2 regions of the Kineococcus rugosus genome follow, and region 2 is predicted to be linked to the other one. Evidence: riboswitches for the same ligand, from Rfam matches in the RefSeq annotation. Region 2 holds a riboswitch; the other holds the start of a gene.
The links. A riboswitch is a leader RNA that binds a small molecule or an ion and turns the genes downstream of it on or off. The one in region 2 is predicted to bind glycine.

Region 1: it holds a riboswitch for glycine, as region 2 does, so the genes downstream of both, gcvP (aminomethyl-transferring glycine dehydrogenase) here and gcvT (glycine cleavage system aminomethyltransferase GcvT) in region 2, are expected to answer to the same signal.

What each region holds. Positions count from the first base shown of each region.
Region 1 is NZ_JBJLSJ010000001.1:135,831-145,475, reverse strand. It holds gene ACRYM6_RS00725 (MerR family transcriptional regulator) at 1-297, shown strand, start outside; gene ACRYM6_RS00720 (SMI1/KNR4 family protein) at 373-1,074, opposite strand; gene ACRYM6_RS00715 (ParA family protein) at 1,218-1,979, opposite strand; glycine riboswitch at 2,030-2,125, shown strand; gene gcvP (aminomethyl-transferring glycine dehydrogenase) at 2,204-5,125, shown strand; gene ACRYM6_RS00705 (NfeD family protein) at 5,164-5,646, shown strand; gene ACRYM6_RS00700 (SPFH domain-containing protein) at 5,646-6,695, shown strand; gene ACRYM6_RS00695 (cryptochrome/photolyase family protein) at 6,758-8,269, shown strand; gene ACRYM6_RS00690 (PPOX class F420-dependent oxidoreductase) at 8,266-8,673, shown strand; gene ACRYM6_RS00685 (dienelactone hydrolase family protein) at 8,690-9,253, shown strand; partial or broken gene ribA (GTP cyclohydrolase II) at 9,283-9,645, opposite strand, start outside.
Region 2 is NZ_JBJLSJ010000031.1:36,926-46,570, reverse strand. It holds gene ACRYM6_RS17145 (hypothetical protein) at 10-372, opposite strand; gene ACRYM6_RS17140 (sterol carrier family protein) at 369-740, opposite strand; gene ACRYM6_RS17135 (MFS transporter) at 781-2,031, opposite strand; gene ACRYM6_RS17130 (LysR family transcriptional regulator) at 2,107-3,069, shown strand; gene ACRYM6_RS17125 (L-serine ammonia-lyase) at 3,050-4,426, opposite strand; gene gcvT (glycine cleavage system aminomethyltransferase GcvT) at 4,457-5,566, opposite strand; glycine riboswitch at 5,606-5,708, opposite strand; glycine riboswitch at 5,710-5,801, opposite strand; gene ACRYM6_RS17115 (tautomerase family protein) at 5,864-6,253, opposite strand; gene ACRYM6_RS17110 (LacI family DNA-binding transcriptional regulator) at 6,268-7,335, opposite strand; gene ACRYM6_RS17105 (Gfo/Idh/MocA family protein) at 7,469-8,686, shown strand; gene ACRYM6_RS17100 (sugar phosphate isomerase/epimerase family protein) at 8,707-9,645, shown strand, end outside.

The DNA.
Region 1 (9,645 bases), on a different contig from region 2:
CAGATCCGCACCGCCGTCATGCACCTGCGCGAGCGGGGGATCGACGACCTCGCCCAGATCACGCTGATGTCCGACGGGGCCAGCGTCTACGAGTGCACCTCGGCGGACGAGGTCATAGACCTCGTCCAGGGTGGTCAGGGCGTCTTCGGGATCGCCGTCGGCCGCGTGTGGCGCGAGGTCGAGGGCGAGCTGGCCTCGCTGCCCAGCGAGCGCCCCGCCGACCGCGCCCAGGGCGACAGCGCCATGGTGCTGGCCGACGAGCTGTCCCGCCGCCGGGCCGCCCGCGAAGCCGGCTGACCCGCCCCCCGACGCACCCCCGACGCACGACGACCCCCGCACCGCCAGGCGGTGCAGGGGTCGTCGCGCGTGCGGTCAGTCGAGCAGCTCGGCGCGGGGGAGCGCCTGGAGGGCGAACGGGTCGGTGACCCAGTCGTGCGCGTCCGGCAGCCAGATCACCGCCGCCAGCAGCGCGTCGGCCCAGGTGCTGAGCAGCTCGTCCAGCCCCACCCGCCAGGAGTGCTGGTAGCTCTCCTTGTCCTCGGACAGCACGAGCTGCTCCACCACGGCCCGGCTGGAGCCCAGCCGGACGGCGATCAGCTCCTCGTCCCGCGCGAACACCGGCAGCAGCGCCGGCGGCGCGGCCAGGCCCGGGCCCTGACCCGTGGCGCGCTGCACGGCCTCCTCCAGGCCCAGCGGCACCCAGCCGCCGGGACCGACGGTCGGCGCGCTGGTCCGGAAGGTCGTGCGGACCGGGTCGACCCCGTCGGCGGCGCGCCACCAGGCCCGCGCGCCCCGGGGCAGCAGCAGGCCCATCTGGCGCTCCACGGCGTCCAGCCGGGCGTCGTCGACGCCCGGGCGCAGCCGGGTCGCGATGTCGGCGCCGGTGCGCGTCCAGTGCGACCGCAGCCGCTGCACGAGACCGGCGATGCGGTCGGCCTCGGGATCGGCGACCGCGACGCGCGCGGGGGGCGGGACCGGCGGGACCGGCGCGACGGTCCGGGCGGCGCGCACGACGCGGGCCTGGTCGGCGCGCTCGGCGCGCCCGGCCTCGAGGGGGGTGTTCGACGACGTCACGGAACCTCCTAGGACCCGCAGCGGAGCGGGGAGAGCGGGGCGGTGACCACAGGGGGACGATCCCGGGCACGCACCGTCCTCAGACGCTAGACGCTCGGCGATCATCCCGCACGTCGGACGCCGGCGGAACCCGTCCGGTTCCCTCAGCGGCGCAGCAGGACCCGGTCCAGGACGTCGTCGAACTGCCCGGCGAGGGCCTTGGCGGTGCGGGTCCGCACCGAGTGCAGCGGCACGCCCGCGCCCTGCGACTGCGGCACCGAGGCGCGGTCGGGCAACGGCTCCAGGACGAGGTCGCCGAACAGCGCCCGCAGCTCCTCGTACCGGAACCGCTGCTCGCCCGAGCGCTGGGTGAACCGGTTGACGAGGATCCCCACCACGCGCGGGCCCGAGCGCAGCGCGTGGACCTCGCGCAGGGTCCGGTCGACCGCGGCCACCGAGAACCGGCTGGCGTCGGAGACGACGAGGACGGCGTCCGCCGCCTGCCACGCCGAGCGGGTCAGGCCCCCCAGCGACGGCGGGGTGTCGATCAGCGCGAGCTCGTGGTCGTCGAGCTTCTTCAGCGCCCGCCGCAGCGCCCGCAGCTCCTCCGCCCCGGCCTCGGGGGTGTCCAGCCGGGCCGAGGACGCCGACCCCGACAGCACGTCCAGCAGGCCGGGGTGGTCGTCGACCCAGCCGCTGGGGGCCACGGCCTCCTCGGCCACCCGGCGCTTGGGCGCCTGCAGCACCGCGGCGACGTCGTGCGGGCGCTGGGCGGTCACGTCCAGACCGGACGTGGCGTCGGCCTGGGGGTCCAGGTCCACGACGAGGGTGCTGGTGCCGCGGTGGAGGGCCGCGGACGCGAGCCCGAGGACGACGGAGGTCTTGCCCACCCCACCTTTGGCGCTGCTGACGGCGAGGCTGATCACGGCGGGCAGGATACCGGCGCCCTGGACCCCCTAGACTCCACGCAGGCCGTTCACCTCGTGTGGGAGAGACCTCGATCCGTGCGGACCGGGGCGCCGAAGGGGCAACATCCCCGGAACCTCTCAGGCGGAAGGACCACACGGGGCAGGGCCGCTCTGGAGCCGGTCCCGTGCGGGCCGGTGACAGACGGGGAGGTCCACCCGGTTCCCGCGACCCCCGGAGCGTCATGACCTCGCTGTCCGTCCCCACCGCCCCGTCCACCGAGCCGTCCGCCGACGCGCCGGCCGAGGCACCCACCACCCCCGCCGCCGAACCCGGCGCCCTGCCGTTCAGCGCCCGGCACATCGGCCCCGACGCCGCCGCCGTCGCCCGCATGCTGGACGTCGTCGGGCTCACCGGCCTCGACGAGCTCGTCGACCGGGCCGTCCCGGCCGGCATCCGCGACGGCGCCCTCGACCTGCCCGCGGCCCTGGACGAGACGTCGGTGACGGCCGCGCTGCGGGCGCTGGCCACGAAGAACCGCGTCGTGCCCTCGATGATCGGCCTGGGCTACCACGGCACCCGGACCCCGGCCGTGGTGCGCCGCAACGTCCTGGAGGACCCCGCCTGGTACACGGCCTACACGCCGTACCAGCCGGAGATCTCCCAGGGCCGCCTGGAGGCGCTGCTGAACTTCCAGACCGCCGTCACCGACCTCACCGGCCTGGACGTCGCCAACGCCTCGCTGCTCGACGAGGGCACCGCCGCAGCCGAGGCGATGACGCTGGCCCGCCGCACCTCCAAGGCCCCCGCCGGCGCGGCGTTCGCCGTCGACGCCGACGTCCTGCCCCAGACCCTGGCGGTCCTGCGCACCCGGGCCGTCCCGCTGGGCCTGCGCCTGGAGGTCGTCGACCTCGACGCCCCCGACCCCCTCGCCGGGGTCGGCGACGTGTTCGGGCTGCTCGTGCAGTACCCCGGCGCCTCCGGCCGCGTCCGCGACCTCGCCGGCGTCGTCGCCGACGCCCGCGCCCGCGGCGCGGTCACCGTGGCCGCCGCCGACCTGCTGGCCCTGACGCTGCTCGTGCCGCCGGGGGAGTTCGGCGTCGACGTCGCCGTCGGCTCCAGCCAGCGCTTCGGCGTCCCGATGGGCGCCGGCGGCCCGCACGCCGCGTACATGGCCGTCCGCAAGGGGCTGGAGCGCTCGCTGCCCGGCCGGCTGGTCGGGGTCTCCGTCGACGCCGACGGCAACCCCGCCTACCGGCTGGCGCTGCAGACCCGCGAGCAGCACATCCGCCGCGACAAGGCCACGTCGAACATCTGCACCGCCCAGGTCCTGCTGGCCGTGATGGCCGGCTGCTACGCCGTCTGGCACGGGCCCGACGGGCTGCGGGCCATCGGCACGCAGGTGGCGCGGCGGGCCGCGGCGCTGGCCGGGGCGCTGCGCGCCGGGGGCGTCGAGGTCGTCCACGACGAGTTCTTCGACACTGTCCTGGCCCGGGTCCCGGGCCGGGCCCGGGAGGTCGTGGCCGCCGCGCTGGCGGCGGGCGTGAACCTGCGCCTCGTCGACGCCGACCACGTCGGGCTCACCGTCGACGAGACCACCTCCGAGGCGCACGTCGCCGCCGCCCTCGCCGGGTTCGGCCTCCAGGCGCCCGAGGCCCCCGAAGCCCCCGCGGCGCCCGCCGAGCCCGCGCTGCCGCCCGCGCTGCGCCGCACGTCGGGGTTCTGCACCCACCCGGTCTTCTCCCGGCACCGCTCCGAGACGGCGATGCTGCGCTACCTGGCCCGGCTGTCCGACGCCGACTACGCCCTCGACCGCGGTGCGATCCCGCTGGGCTCGTGCACGATGAAGCTCAACGCGACGACCGAGCTGGAGCCGGTCTCCTGGCCCGAGTTCGCCGACCTGCACCCCTACGCCCCGGCCGACCAGCTCGCCGGGACCGCCGAGCTCGTCGCCGACCTCGAGCGCTGGCTGGCCGAGGTCACCGGGTACGACGCGGTCTCCCTGCAACCCAACGCCGGGTCCCAGGGCGAGTTCGCCGGGCTGCTGGCCATCCGCGCCCACCACCTGGCCCAGGGCCACGGGGAGCGCACGACCTGCCTCATCCCGAGCTCCGCGCACGGCACGAACGCCGCCAGCGCCGTCATGGCCGGGCTGAAGGTCGTCGTGGTGGCCTGCGACGAGGCCGGGAACGTCGACCTGGACGACCTGCGCGCCAAGGTCGCCGAGCACGCCGACGACCTCGCCGCGCTGATGGTGACCTACCCCTCGACCCACGGGGTCTACGAGGAGTCCATCCGCGAGGTGTGCGCCCTCGTCCACGACGCCGGGGGCCAGGTCTACGTCGACGGGGCCAACCTCAACGCCCTCGTCGGGCTGGCCCGGCCCGGCCGGTTCGGTGCCGACGTCTCGCACCTGAACCTGCACAAGACGTTCTGCATCCCGCACGGCGGGGGCGGTCCGGGGGTCGGGCCCGTCGCGGTCCGCTCCCACCTCGCCCCGTTCCTGCCGTCGACCGCCCCCGACGCCGGCGGCGTCGGGATGGTGTCGGCGGCCCCGTTCGGCTCCGCCGGGATCCTGCCGATCCCGTGGGCGTACCTGCGGCTCATGGGCCCCGACGGCCTGCGCGCCGCCACCGTCCAGGCGGTGCTGTCGGCGAACTACGTCGCAGCACGGCTGCAGGACGCGTTCCCCGTCCTGTACCGGGGCCCGGGCGGGCTCGTCGCCCACGAGTGCGTCCTCGACCTGCGCCCGATGACCAAGGCCACCGGCGTCACGGTCGACGACGTCGCCAAGCGGCTCATCGACCACGGTTTCCACGCCCCGACGATGTCCTTCCCGGTGGCCGGCACCCTCATGGTCGAGCCCACCGAGAGCGAGGACCTCGCCGAGCTCGACCGGTTCTGCGACGCGATGCTCGCCATCGCCGCGGAGGTGCGGGAGATCGCGGACGGCCGCTGGGCCGTCGCGGACTCCCCGCTGCGGCACGCCCCGCACACCGCGGCCTGCCTCGTGGGCGAGTGGGACCACCCGTACACGCGCGCCGAGGCCGTCTACCCGAACGGCATGGACCCGCGCACCAAGTACTGGCCGCCGGTGCGCCGCATCGACGGGGCCGCGGGGGACCGCAACCTCGTCTGCTCCTGCCCGCCCCTGAGCGCCTACTGAGGACGGCGCGGCCCCCTGGGTAGGATCCGGCCCAGGGGGTGATCACCGTGGAGTTCCTGGACGCGCTGCTGGACCGCAGCTGGCTGCTGTGGATCGCCACGGCCCTGGTCCTGGGGATCCTCGAGATCACCGCGATCGACCTCGTGTTCGCGATGCTGGCCGGCGGGGCGCTCGCGGGCGCCGCCGCCGACGCCCTGGGCCTGGGGTTCGTGGGGCAGGTGCTCGTGGCGGCCGCCGTCGCCGGGCTGCTCATCGGCACGATCCGGCCGGTGCTGCTGCGCCGGCTGCGGATGCCCCCGGTCGGGACCACCAACACCGCCGCCCTCGTCGGGCGGCCGGCGCTGGTCCTGGCCGAGGTCACGATCCGCGGCGGGCAGGTCAAGCTCGTGGGGGAGACGTGGTCGGCCCGCTCGGCCGGGCCGTCCTTCGCCGTGGGCGACGACGTCGTGGTCACCGCCATCGACGGCGCCACCGCCGTCGTCGGGCCCCTGCCCGCCCCACCGCTGGAGGAGAAGCCCTGATGGACAACGTCGTGACCCTCGTCGTGCTGCTCCTGGTCGTCCTGTTCGTGGTGACCGTCATCATCCGGACGATCCGGATCGTGCCGCAGGCCACCGCCGTCATCGTCGAACGGCTCGGCCGGTACTCCCGGACCCTGGACGCCGGGCTGCACTTCCTGGTGCCGTTCATCGACAAGGTCCGCGCGAACGTCGACCTGCGCGAGCAGGTCGTCTCGTTCCCCCCGCAGCCGGTCATCACCTCCGACAACCTCGTCGTGAGCATCGACACCGTCATCTACTACCAGCCGACCGACCCGAAGTCGGCGACCTACGAGATCGCGAACTACATCCAGGGCATCGAGCAGCTGACCGTCACCACGCTGCGCAACGTCATCGGCTCCCTGGACCTGGAGCAGACCCTGACCAGCCGCGACCAGATCAACGGCCAGCTGCGCGGGGTGCTCGACGAGGCCACCGGCCGCTGGGGGATCCGCGTGAACCGCGTGGAGCTCAAGGCGATCGACCCGCCGGCCAGCGTGCAGGACTCGATGGAGAAGCAGATGCGCGCCGAGCGCGACCGGCGCGCGGCCATCCTCAACGCCGAGGGGCTCAAGCAGTCCCAGATCCTCACCGCCGAGGGCGAGAAGCAGTCCTCGATCCTGCGGGCCGAGGGGGCGGCGCAGGCGGCGATCCTGCGCTCGCAGGGGGAGGCGAAGGCCATCACGCAGGTGTTCGACGCGATCCACCGCGGGGACCCCGACCCCAAGCTGCTGGCCTACCAGTACCTGCAGACGCTGCCGCAGATCGCCAAGGGCGACGCGAACAAGGTGTGGATCGTGCCGAGCGAGCTCAACGACGCGCTCAAGGGTTTCGGCTCGATGTTCGCCGCGCACGGGGGGACCGGGCCGGGCTCGGGCGCAGCTCCCCGCCCGCCCCGGGAGGAGCCGCAGACGCACTTCGAGGAGGTCGTCCTGGAGGACCCGGACGAGGCGCTGCGGCGGGCCCGGGCCGAGGCCGAGGGCGCGACCCGCGACGCCGAGGGCGCGACCCGGCTCGGCAGGGACGGCTGACCCGAGCGGTCCGGGCGCCGTCCCGGGGTGCCGAACGGCCACCGGCTGGTCACAGTGGGACCGTGCCGGAACCAGACGCGTCGCCCCGGACCCGGCGGTGGCTGTTCGCCGACCAGCTCGGACCGCACTTCCTGGACACCCCGCGCCAGTCCGTCCTGCTCGTCGAGTCGAAGGACGTGTTCCGGCGCAGGCGGTTCCACCGGCGCAAGGCGCACCTGCTGCTGTCGGCGCTGCGGCACCGGGCCGCCGAGCTCGGTGACCGCGCGGTGTTCGTCCGGGCCGGGACCTACCGCGAGGGGCTGGCCCGCTACCGGGAGGAGCACCACGAGCCGCTGAGCGTGTGCGACCCCACGTCGTACGGGGCGCGCCGCTTCGTGCGCGCCCTGCCGGACGTCGAGGTCCTGCCGTCGCGCGGTTTCGTGGTCTCCGAGGAGCAGTTCGCCGGGTGGGCCGCGCGCCGCGGGGACCGGCGCCTGCTCATGGAGGACTTCTACCGCGACGTCCGGCGGCACCACCGGCTGCTCATGGACGGCGACGAACCCGTGGGCGGGACCTGGAACTACGACCACGACAACCGCCAGGGCCCGCCGAAGCGCGACCGCCTCGACGTCCGCGAACCCTGGTGGCCCACCGAGGACGAGATCGACGAGGAGGTCCGCGCCGACCTCGACCGCTGGGCCCGCGACGACGGGATCGAGTTCACCGGGACCGACGGCCCGCGCCGGTTCGCGGTGACCCGCCGCGAGGCCCTCACCGCGCTGCGGCACTTCCTGCGGCACCGGCTGGAGCAGTTCGGCGTGTACGAGGACGCCATGCTCACCGGGGACCAGTGGATGTCGCACTCGCTGCTGTCGGCCCCGCAGAACCTGGGCCTGCTGGACCCCGTGGAGGTGGCCCGCCGCGCCGAGGAGCACGGCCGCGAGCACGGTGTCCGGCTGGCGTCGGTCGAGGGTTTCGTCCGGCAGGTCGTCGGCTGGCGGTCCTACACGTGGCACCTGTACTGGCACCTGGGCGAGGACTACCGGCAGCGCAACGCGCTGGGGGCGCGGAACCGGCTGCCGCGCTGGTTCAGCGACCTCGACGCCGACGCCGTCGAGGCGAACTGCCTGCACCAGGTCCTGGCCGGGGTGCGCGACGAGGGGTGGGTCCACCACATCCCGCGCCTCATGGTCCTGGGGAACTGGGGGCTGCAACGCGGCTACGACCCCGCGGAGCTGGCCGACTGGTTCTGGACGAACTTCGTCGACGGCTACGACTGGGTGATGACGACGAACGTCGTGGGGATGTCCCAGCACGCCGACCACGGGGTGCTGGCCACGAAGCCGTACGCCTCCGGCGGGGCCTACATCGACCGGATGAGCGACTTCTGCGGGGGCTGTCGCTACGATCCGAAGGTGCGGGTCGGCGAGGACGCCTGCCCGTTCACCGCCGGGTACTGGAACTTCCTCGCCGGGCACCGTGAGGAACTGGCCGGGAACCGGCGCATGGCCCAGGCCCTGCGAGGCCTGGACCGGCTGCGCGACCTCGACGGCGTGCTGCACCAGGAGTCCGAGAGAGGGAGTGGGCCACCGTGACCGACGTCGACCGCGCGCGGGAACTGCTGGGGCGGACGTCCTTCGTCCTGCTGACGACGTTCCGCCGGGACGGGCGGCTCGTGCCGACCCCGGTGTGGGTCGCCCCCCTGGACGACGGGCGGATCGTGCTCGTCACGCAGGACACCACGGGGAAGGTGAAGCGGCTGCGCCGCGAGCCCCGGGTCCTGCTCGCCCCCTGCGGGCGGCGCGGCAAGCCCCTGGGGCGTCCCGTCGACGGCCGCGCCGTCGTCCTGGACGACCGGGAACTGCCCGAGGCCGAGCGCGTCCTGGCCGCCAAGTACGGCCTGCAGTTCCAGGTCCTGAACGCGGTCGAGGGGCTGGCGCAGCGGCGGGGGCGGATGACCGGGCGCCGGGTGGCGGTCGCGCTGACCGTCACCGGGTGAGACAGGTGAGCGACCGGTGAGCGAGGTCGTCCTCTTCCACCACGCCCAGGGCCTCACCGCCGGGGTCCGGTCCCTGGCCGAGCGGCTGCGCGACGCCGGGCACCGCGTCCACACCCCCGACCTGTACGACGGGCGGACGTTCGCGACGCTGGACGACGGGATCGCCTTCGCCCGCGCGACCGGTTTCGAGGAGGTCGCCGCGCGCGGGGTGCGGGCCGTCGAGGGCCTGCCGGGCGACCTGGTGCTCGTCGGCGTCTCGCTGGGGGCGGTGCCGGCCGAGGGGATCGCGGTGACCCGTCCCGGCGTCAGCGGCGTCGTGCTGATCAGCGGGGTCGTCCCGCCGGCCGCGCTCGGCCGGCCCTGGCCCGACGACCTGGCCGTGCAGGTCCACGCGATGCGCGACGACCCCGACGGCGACGTCGAGGAGGCGCGGCAGCTCGTCGCCGGCCTGGGGTCCGCCGAGCTGTTCCTCTACGACGGCGACGCGCACCTGTTCGTCGACGACAGCCTGCCCGGCCACGACCCCGCCGCCACGCAGGTCCTGCTCGAGCGGGTGCTGGCCTTCACCGCCGACCACTGAGCCGGGCCCGGAGCGGGACGCCCCGCCCGTCAGCCGACGCCCGGCAGCCGGTGGCCCATCCGGTCCCGCTTGGTCCGCAGGTACCGCAGGTTGTCGCTCGTCTGCGCCACCGGCAGGTCCCGGCGGCGCAGCACCGGCAGGCCGTGCGCCTCCAGCGCCCGCACCTTCACCGGGTTGTGCGTCATGAGCTCGACGTCGCGGACCCCCAGGTCGCGCAGGACGGCCGCGGCGCCGGTGTAGTCGCGCGCGTCGACGGGCAGCCCGAGGTCGAGGTTCGCCTCGACCGTGTCGCGCCCGGCCTCCTGCAGGGCGTAGGCGGCGATCTTCTCCGCCAGGCCGATGCCCCGCCCCTCCTGGCCGCGCAGGTACAGCACCACGCCCCGCCCCTGCGC
Region 2 (9,645 bases):
TCGAGTGTGTCACACCCCGCGGCGCTTGCCGCGCCGCTCGCGCGGTTCGGGACGGGTCCCGGTGCGCCGGTCCACGAGCACCGCGACGAGCGCCCCGAGCAGGACGAGCACGAGCCCCAGGGAGCAGAACAGGTAGCCGAACAGCGCCTGCTGGGAGTACCCCGCCGAGGGCGGGGTGGTGAACGCGACGACCGCGGCGACGACGAAGGCCAGCAGCAGGCCGGTGACGGCGAAGGCGCGGAACCGGGGGGCCCGGCGGCGGGTGACCTGCACGAACGCCGTGCCCTCGCGCTCGGCCTCGCGTTCGGCCCCGGGGGCCGCGCCCTCCTCGGCGGGGGGCTGCGCCGGCGGGGGCTGGGACTGCTCGCTCACGGGAGAACGGTACGTGCTCCGGCGTCCGGCGGCGCCACCAGCGGCAGCAGGGCGCCGAGGTCGGCGCGCTGGCCGCTGGCCCGCACCCGCCCCGCCGCGCGGGCCTGATCGAAGGTCAGCGACCCGGTGGCCAGCGCCAGCCAGGTGGGTGCGTCCATCTCGACGACGGCTGGCGGGGTGCCGCGGGTGTGCCTGGGGCCCTGGAGGACCTGGACGGCGGCGAAGGGCGGCACGCGGACCTCGACGCTGCCGCCGGGGTGGCGGGCCGCCAGCTCCTCCAGCGCGTACCGGACGGCGGTCGCGAGCACGGCGCGGGTGGGGGTGGCGCCCTCGTCGAGGGTCTGGACGGCGAGGCGGAGGGCGGTCATCCCCTCGCCCGGGTCGGTTCGGCGGCGGGTGGGCACCGCCTCATGCTCGCACCCGGTCCCCGGCCCCGGCGGGCGCCGGGGGCACCGGGGCCGCGGCCGGTGCGGGGTCCCGGTGCAGGGCGAGGGCCACGGCGGCCAGGACGAGCAGCACGCCGGCGGCCAGGGCCGGCACCGAGACGTCCAGGGCGACCCCGGCCGAGGAGCTGAACCCGACCGCGAGGGCGGGGACGGCCATGCCCAGGTACCCGGCCAGGAAGATGCCCGCGGCCGCCTCGCCGCGCGCGGCGGCGGGGGCCAGCGCGGTCGCCGTCGCCAGCGACCCCTTGAGCAGGACGCCGACCCCGGCGCCGGCGACGACCCCGCCGCCGGTGAACAGGACGACGCTCCCGGCCAGGACCCCCGAGCCCAGGACGAGGACCCCGGCGGCGGTCAGGACGAGCCCGAGCCGCACCTGGTGGTGCGGGTGCAGCCGCACGAGCAGGACCTGGCTGAGGGCCGCGGCGGCGAACACGGAGAACGCCGTGGCGCCGGCGGCCACCGCCCCGGGGTGCCCCAGGGAGGTCAGGACGGCGGGGGCCAGCGAGCTGAACAGGCCCATCACGGCGAACAGCCCGAAGGAGGCGAGCGCCGCGGCGAGGTAGCGGCCGCGGGCCTCGGCGGGCACGACGAGGCGCTGGACGCGGTAGGGGCGGTGCTCGGCGCGCACGCCGGCGGGGACGGTCTCGGGGGCGAGGGCCACGGCGGCGGTGAGGGCGACGAGCAGGGCCAGGAAGACCAGGTGCGGCACGCGCAGCGGGTCGCCGAGGTGCCCGACGAGGAACCCGGCGGCGAGGGAGCCGAGGCCGAGGCCGCCCAGGTTCGCGGCGGTCGCCACGACGGCGGCGGTGCCGGGCCGGCGGGAGGCCGTGCGCCCGTGCAGCTCGGCCAGCCAGGCGGTCGCGGTGGGGGTGACGGCCCCGACGGCCAGGCCGGTGAGCAGCCGGGCGGCGATGAGCACGACGACGTCCGGCGTGAGGGTCAGGGCCAGCGCGGCGACGGCTTCGAGGGCCAGGGCGGGGACGAGGACGCGGCGGCGGCCGAGGTGGTCGGACAGGTGCCCGACGGTGAACAGGGTGATCGCCACCCCGGCGGCGTAGACGGCGAAGGCGACGGTGACCACGACGGTCGGCAGCCCGTCGCGGAGCCGGTACAGGGCCCACAGGGGCGTGGGCACGGTGGCGAAGGCCATCGCGGTGGCGAAGGCGGTCGCGACGATCAGGAAGCCGAGGCGGTGCCGGCGGGGCGAGGTCATGCCCGCTGCAACCGGCCGGCGCCCCCGACCTTCCGTCCCAGCGCTGGGCGGTGGGAGCATCCATCGTCCACAGCGATGGCCGCTGCGACGGGTGAGGCGGTGGGAGGGGTCGTGGAGCTGCGCCAGCTCGAGGTGTTCCTGGCCGTGGTGGAGACCGGGACGATCAGCGCCGCGGCCCGGCGCCTGGGGGCGGCGCAGTCGGCGGTGAGCACGGTGGTGCGCGCGCTGGAGGAGGACCTGGGCGCCGTGCTGTTCACCCGCACGTCCCGCCGGGCCGTGCCCACCGACGCCGGCCGGGCGCTGCTGCCGCAGGCGCGCCGGGTGCTGGCGGGGGTCGGGGAGGCCCGCGCCGTGGTCCGCGAGGCCGGGGACGGGCCCTCCGGCCCGCTGGCCGTGGGCGTCGTCACGACGATGCAGCCCGTGGACCTGCCCCGTCTGCTGCACCGGTTCACCGCGGCGCACCCGCGGGTCTCGGTGTCGATGCGCGTCGTGGCGGACGGTTCGCGGGGGCTGCTGCGGGCGCTGGTCGAGGGTGAGCTCGACGTGGCGTTCCTGTCCTGGCCGTTCCGCCCGCCGGGGCGGGTGGAGCTGAGGCCGCTGGTGCGCACGAGCTTCCGGCTGCTGCTGCCCCGCGCGCACCCGCTGGCCTCGCCCTCCCCCCTCGACCTGGCCGACCTGGCCGGGGAGCGGTGGATCGACGGGCCGCCGGGGTTCGGCAACCGGCTCCAGGTGGACGCGCTGTTCGAGCGGGCCGGGGCCCGGCGCGCGGTCGTCCTGGAGGTCCCGGACGTGTCCACGTTCCCCGCCTACGTCGCCGCGGGCCTGGGCGTCGCGCTCGTGCCCGGCACGGTGCCGGTGCCGGCCGGGGTCCACGAGCAGCCGGTCCGGCTCGGCGCCGCCGGGGACCTGGCGTGGTCGCTGTCGCTGGCCACGGTCCGCCCCACCCCGGACCGACCGGCCCGCAAGGCGGTCACGGCGTTCGCGGCGGCCGTCGACGACGACGTCCGCCGCGCGGGGCTCAGCACTCGGGGACGTTGACCCCCACGGCCGGGCGGCCCACCACGGTGAGCGCCAGCCCGCCCAGGGAGGTCTCCTTGTACTCCGAGCGCATGTGCGCGCCGGTCTGCCGCATCGTGGCGATGGCGGTGTCGAGGCTGACGACGTGCCGGCCGTCGCCGCGCATCGCGGTGCGGGCGGCGTGGATGGCGGTGGTGGCGCCGACGGCGTTGCGCTCGATGCAGGGGATCTGCACGAGCCCGCCGACGGGGTCGCAGGTCAGCCCGAGGTGGTGCTCGACGGCGATCTCGGCGGCGTTCTCGACCTGCTCGGGGGTCCCGCCGAGGACCTCGGTGAGCCCGGCGGCGGCCATCGCGCTCGCGGACCCGACCTCGCCCTGGCAGCCGACCTCGGCCCCGGAGATGGAGCCGGTCTCCTTCAGGACGATGCCGACGCCGCCGGCGGCGAGCAGGAACCGGACGGTCCCGGCGTCGTCGGCGCCGGGCACGAAGCGGCGGTAGAAGTGCAGGACGGCCGGGACGATGCCCGCGGCCCCGTTGGTGGGGGCGGTCACGACCCGCCCGCCGGCGGCGTTCTCCTCGTTGACGGCGAGCGCGAACAGGCTCACCCAGTCCATGGCGTGCAGGACGTCGGAGCCGGAGCGGCCCTCCTCGGCGAGCAGCTGCCGGTGCAGCCCGGGCGCGCGGCGGCGGACGCCGAGCCCGCCGGGCAGCACCCCGTCGGTGACCAGGCCGTGGTCGACGCAGGCCCGCATCGCGGTGAAGACGCGCAGCAGCCCGGCGTCGACGTCGGCGGCGGGCCGGAGGCTCTCCTCGTTGCGGCGCACCAGGTCCGCGATGCCCAGGCCGGTGGCGCGGCAGTTCTCCAGGAGCTCGGCGCCGGTGCGGAAACCCCACGGCAGGCCCGGGCCGGGATCGGCGACGGGGGCGTCGGGTTCGAGCGGGTGGTCCTTCACGAACCCGCCGCCGACGGAGTAGGACGTCCGTTCGGCGACGACGGCACCGGCGGCGTCGCGGGCGGTGAGCACCATGGCGTTGGGGTGGGCCGGCAGCGACGTCCGCCCGTCCAGCCGGACGTCGGCGTCGGGGTCGAAGCCGATGGTGCGCCGGCGCAGCAGCGGCAGTTCCCGGGTCCGGCGGACCTCCCGGAGGTACCCCTCGACGGCGTCGGGGTCGACGTCCTCGGGGCGTTCCCCGAGCAGTCCCAGGACGACGGCCCGGTCGCTGCCGTGGCCGCGGCCGGTGGCTCCCAGGGAGCCGAGCAGGTCGACGGTGACCGAGTGCACCCGGTCCAGGTCGAGGTCCTCGGCGAAGGCGCGCGCGGCCCGCATGGGGCCGACGGTGTGCGAGCTCGAGGGGCCGATGCCGATCGAGAACATGTCGAAGACGGACAGCGGTCCGCTCACGCCTCAGCGCTCCCGGCGGTAGAAGGGCAGCGCGACGACCTGCACGGGCAGCTCGGTGCCGCGGACGTCGACGCCCAGGGCGGTGCCGGGGGCGGCGTGGGCGCGGTCGACGAGGGCCAGGGCGACGGGGTGGCCCAGCGTCGGGGACAGCGCCCCGCTGGTGACCTCGCCGACGACCGCACCGCCGGAGACGACGGCGTACCCGGCCCGGGGGGCGCGGCGGCCGGTGCCGGCGAGCCCGACGAGGACGCGCGGCGGTTCCTCGGCGGCCAGGCGCCGCAGCGCGTCCAGCCCGACGGTGCCGGGGTCCTTGTCGAGGTGCACGATGCGCCCGAGGCCGGCGGCGTAGGGGGTGACGTCGCGGCGCAGCTCGTGCCCGTACAGCGGCATCCCGGCCTCCAGGCGCAGGGTGTCGCGGCAGGCCAGCCCGGCGGGCACGCCGCCGTGCTCGCGGGTCGCGGCCAGCAGGAGGTCCCAGGCGCGCTCGGCGTCGGCGACGGGCACGAGGACCTCGAAGCCGTCCTCGCCGGTGTAGCCGGTGCGGGCCAGCAGGACGTCGGTGCCGCCCAGGATGGCGGGCGTGCAGCGGTAGTAGCCGAGCGCGCCGAGGTCGGCGTCCACCAGGGGGGCGAGGGCCGCGGCGGAGGCGGGGCCCTGGACGGCGAGCAGGGCCCAGCGGGCGGTCTCGTCGGCGACGTGCGCGTCGTGGGGGCGGGCCCGGTCGGCGAGGGCGACGACGACGGGCTCGACGTTCGCGGCGTTGGCGACGACGAGGAACTCCTGCTCGCCGAGGCGGTAGGTGACGAGGTCGTCGACGATGCCGCCGTCGGCGTCGACGACGAGGCCGTAGGCGGCGCGGCCGACGGGCATCGCGGAGGGGCGGCCGGTGAGGGCGGCGTCGAGGGCGGCGGCGGCGCCGGGGCCGGTGACGCGGATCTCGCCCATGTGGGAGAGGTCGAACAGGCCGGCGGTCTCGCGCACGGCGCGGTGCTCGGCGAGCTCGGAGGTGTAGCGCAGCGGCATGGACCAGCCGGCGAAGTCGGTGAAGGAGGCGCCGAGGGCCGCGTGCCGGGCGGCGAGCGGGCTGGCGGTGGGGGTGGCGGCGGTGGTCACGGGGCTCCTCTCGTCGCGGCCGCGGGTGCGGCCGGGTGGACCCCCTCTGTCACGGGACCTGAGAGCTTCACCCGGTGCGCGGCGCCGCGCACGGGCTTTCCCCGTCGGTGAGGACCCCGGGGGGTCCTGCTTTCCAGAGCGGCCTGCCCGTGGCGGTACGTGGACCTGAGAGGTTCCGGGGTGGTTGCTCCTTCGGTGTCCACCGCGGGCGGTGGAGCTCTCCCGCCGGGGCGCAGCGGCCGTGTGTTCAGTTGTGCGTGCTTCGCCGGACAGCCTCGCACACGGCCACCGGGGCGGCTACAGCTCGCCGGTGAGGAACTGCGCGCGGCCGTGCCCGAAGGACCAGTCGGCGTCGGAGTTCTCGACGATCGAGACGACGACGTCGGCGGGGGCGACGCCGGCCTGCTCTTGGAGGTTGCGCGTCAGCAGCCGGTAGAAGGCCTCCTTCTGCTGCTGGGAGCGCCGGCGGCTGGTCACCTGCAGGACGACGACGTCCCGGGTGCGCTCGATGCCCAGGCCGGTGTCGTGGACGACCAGCTCGCCCGCGGGGTGCTGGTGGACGACCTGGTAGCGGTCGCCGTCGGGGACGGTGAAGGCCTCCACGACGGCGGCGTGCGCGGCGTCGAGCAGCGCGGTGAGCTCGGCCGGGGTGCGGCCGGCGACGAGGTCGAAGCGGAGCAGGGGCACGGGAACCTCCAGGACTAGTTTGTCCTGTCATTCTGACATGCGAGCCCGGCGCCGGGACCCCCGGTCGTGCCGCGCACCACGAGCCGCGGTTCGAGCACCACGTCGACGGCCCCACCGCCCCCGGTCTCGCCCTCGTCCCCCGGGCCGTCGAGCCGGCCCACCGCCAGCCGCACCGCGCAACGCGCCTGCTCGGCCGGGTCCTGACTCACCGACGTCAGCCGCACGTGCCCGAGCCGGGCCAGCGGGCTGTCGTCGTACCCGGTCAGCGAGACGTCGCCCGGGACGGTCACGCCCTCGCGGTTCAGCACGTCCAGGAACCCGACCGCCACCCGGTCGTTGGCGGCCACCACGGCCGTCGGCGCCCACCCCTCCCCCAGCGCGCGGCGGGCCGCGACCACCCCGGCCTCCTCGTCGAAACCCGCCTGGACCGTGCGGACCCGCAGGCCCCGGGCCGCCGCGGCCGCCTCCACCCCCGCGCGGCGGTCCTCGGCGATGTCCCCCGGTCCCCCGCCGACGTGCAGCAGGTCGCGGTGCCCCAGCGCGGCGAGGTGCTCGACCACCAGCCGCATCCCCACCTCGTCCGAGGCGCGCACGACGTCGGGGCCGCGCCCCGGCGCCGACCCCGCGCGGGCCCGGCGCCCCAGCACCACCACCGGGGTGCGGGCGTCGAGCTCGGCGAGCTCGGCGGCGCTGGAGCCGGGACCGAGCAGCAGCAGCGCCTCGCACCGGGAGTCCAGCAGCGTCTCGACGGCGGCCCGCTCGCCGCGGGTGCGGGTCACCGCCGCCAGGACCACCTCGTACCCGGTCTCCCCGGCCGCCGACACCAGCTCCTCGACGAGCTCGGCGTGGTAGGCGTTGCGCACGTTCATCGCGACCCCGAGCAGCCGCGTGCGGCGCAGCGCCAGCGAGCTCGCGGCCCGGTCCGCGCGGTAGCCGAGCTCCTCGGCGGCGCGCAGCACGCGGGCGGCGGTCTGCGCGCTCGGCCCCGGAGCGCCCCGCAGCGCCAGGGACACCATCCCCTTGGAGACGCCCGCCAGCGCGGCGACGTCCTTGATCGTGGGGCGACCGACCGGACCGGGCACCGGACCTCCTGGGGCAGCTTGACAGCGACGGTGGATCGAACCGATTCTACTCGCAGCGGTTCAAACCGGTTTGAAAGCCGGTCCGCGCCCCCGCTGGCGCTCCCCCACCCCTGCCCCCGGAAGGCCCACGAGGATGTCCGCCACCCGAACCCGCCCCCTCGGCGTCGCCGTCATCGGCGCCGGCATGGCCGGCCGCGCCCACACCGCCGGCTACCGCGCCGCCACCACGCTCGCCGGCGGCCCCCACGGCGAAGGGCTGCCGCCCGTGCGCCTCGTCGCCGTCGCCGACGCGCACGCCCCCTTCGCGCAGGCCGCCGCCGCCCGCTACGGCTACGAGCGCGCCGAGACGAGCTGGCAGGCGATCGCCGAGGCCGACGACGTCGACGCCGTGAGCGTCGTCGTCGCCAACCACCTGCACCGCGAGATCGTCGAGGGGCTGCTCGCCGCCGGCAAGCACGTCCTGTGCGAGAAACCGCTGGCCCCCTCGGTCGCCGACGCCGAGGCCATGGTCGCCGCGGCCGCCGCCCACCCCGACCAGGTCGCCGCCGTCGGGTTCACCTTCCGCCGCTCCCCCGCGATCAACGGCCTGCGCGAGCAGGTGCTCAACGGCCACCTCGGCCAGGTCCGCCACTTCAACGGGCACTACTGGTGCGACTACGCCGCCAACCCGGACGCGCCCATCAGCTGGCGGTACAAGGGCGGCCTGGGCTCGGGCGCGCTGGCCGACATCGGCAGCCACCTGGTCGACCTGGGCGAGTTCTTCTGCGGGCCGCTGGAGTCGGTGCGCGGCACCGTGTTCTCCCAGGTCACCGCGCGCCGCCCGAAACCCGTCGGCGCCGTCGTCGGGCACGCGATGGCCGAGATCGGCACCGAGTTCGAGGACGTCGAGAACGAGGACCTCGTCACCTTCACCGCGACGTTCGCGAACGGCGCGACCGGAACGTTCTCGGTCTCCCGCATCGCCCACGGCCTGCCCAACGGCCTCGGCTTCGAGATCTTCACCGAGAACGGCGCCGGGGCCTTCGACCTCAACCGCACGGGTGAGTTCACCATCGCCGACCACACCGCCCCCGGCGCGGTCAGCGGGTACCGCCAGGTGCTCGTGGGCCCCGCGCACCCCTACGTCGCCGGCGGCCTGCCGATGGACTTCCCCAGCGTCGGCCACGGCCAGAACGACTTCTTCACCTTCCAGTGCCGGGCGTTCCTCAACGAGATCGCCGGGGGCGTCGGGACCCCGATCGGCGACCTGCCCGTGGTGCCGCCGATGGCTCACGGCCTGCACAACCTGCGCGTGCTGGAGGCGGTCACGAAGGCCGCCGACGGCACCGGCGAACCCGTCCCCGTCGACTGAGCCGACCAGGAGGAGAAGCGATGAAGCTCGGCGTCTACGACGCGATCCTGCACGACCGCTCGCTGCCCGAGGCCCTGGAGGTCATCGCCGGACTCGGCCTGACCGGCATCGAGATCAACACCGGCGGTTTCCTCCCGGCCGTGCACGTCCCCACCTTCGACGACATCCTCGTCAGCGACACCGCCCGCGACGACTTCCTCGGGATCTTCGAGGGCACCGGCGTCTCCCCCGCCGGCCTGAACTGCAACGGCAACCCGCTGCACCCGAACGAGGTCATCGGCGCCGAGCACGCCGAGGACGTCCGCCGCTCGATCCGGCTGGCCCACCGCCTCGGCCAGCACCGCGTCGTGACGATGTCCGGCCTGCCCGGCGCCGACGCCACCGCGGTCCACCCGACCTGGGTCGTCAACGCCTGGAACTCCCGCGACCTGGACATCCTCGAGCACCAGTGGTCCGTCGCCGTCCCGTTCTGGCAGGAGATCGACGCGCTCGGCCGCGACCTCGACGTCAAGGTGGCGCTCGAACTGCACCCGCAGAACCTCGTCTTCAACCCGGCGAGCGTCCGTGAGCTCGTCGAGCGCGCCGGCACCACGCACCTCGGTGTCGAGCTCGACGCCTCGCACCTGTTCTGGCAGCAGATGGACCCCGTCGCCGTCGTCCGCGACCTCGGCCCGCTGGTGTTCCACGCCGCCGCCAAGGACGTCCGGATCAACCCGGCCGCCGCGATCCACGGCGTGCTCGACAACCGCTTCCGGCGTCTCGACCCGTCCGAGGACCGCACGAACCTCGGCGGCGACGAGTGGGTCAACGAGTGGCCGAAGGAGTCCGCCTGGGACTTCGTCGCCCTCGGCAAGGGCCACGACACCGCGTTCTGGGCCGAGTTCCTGCGCGCGCTGCACGAGGTCGACCCCGACATGGCCTGCAACATCGAGCACGAGGACGTCGAGCTCGGCCGCGTC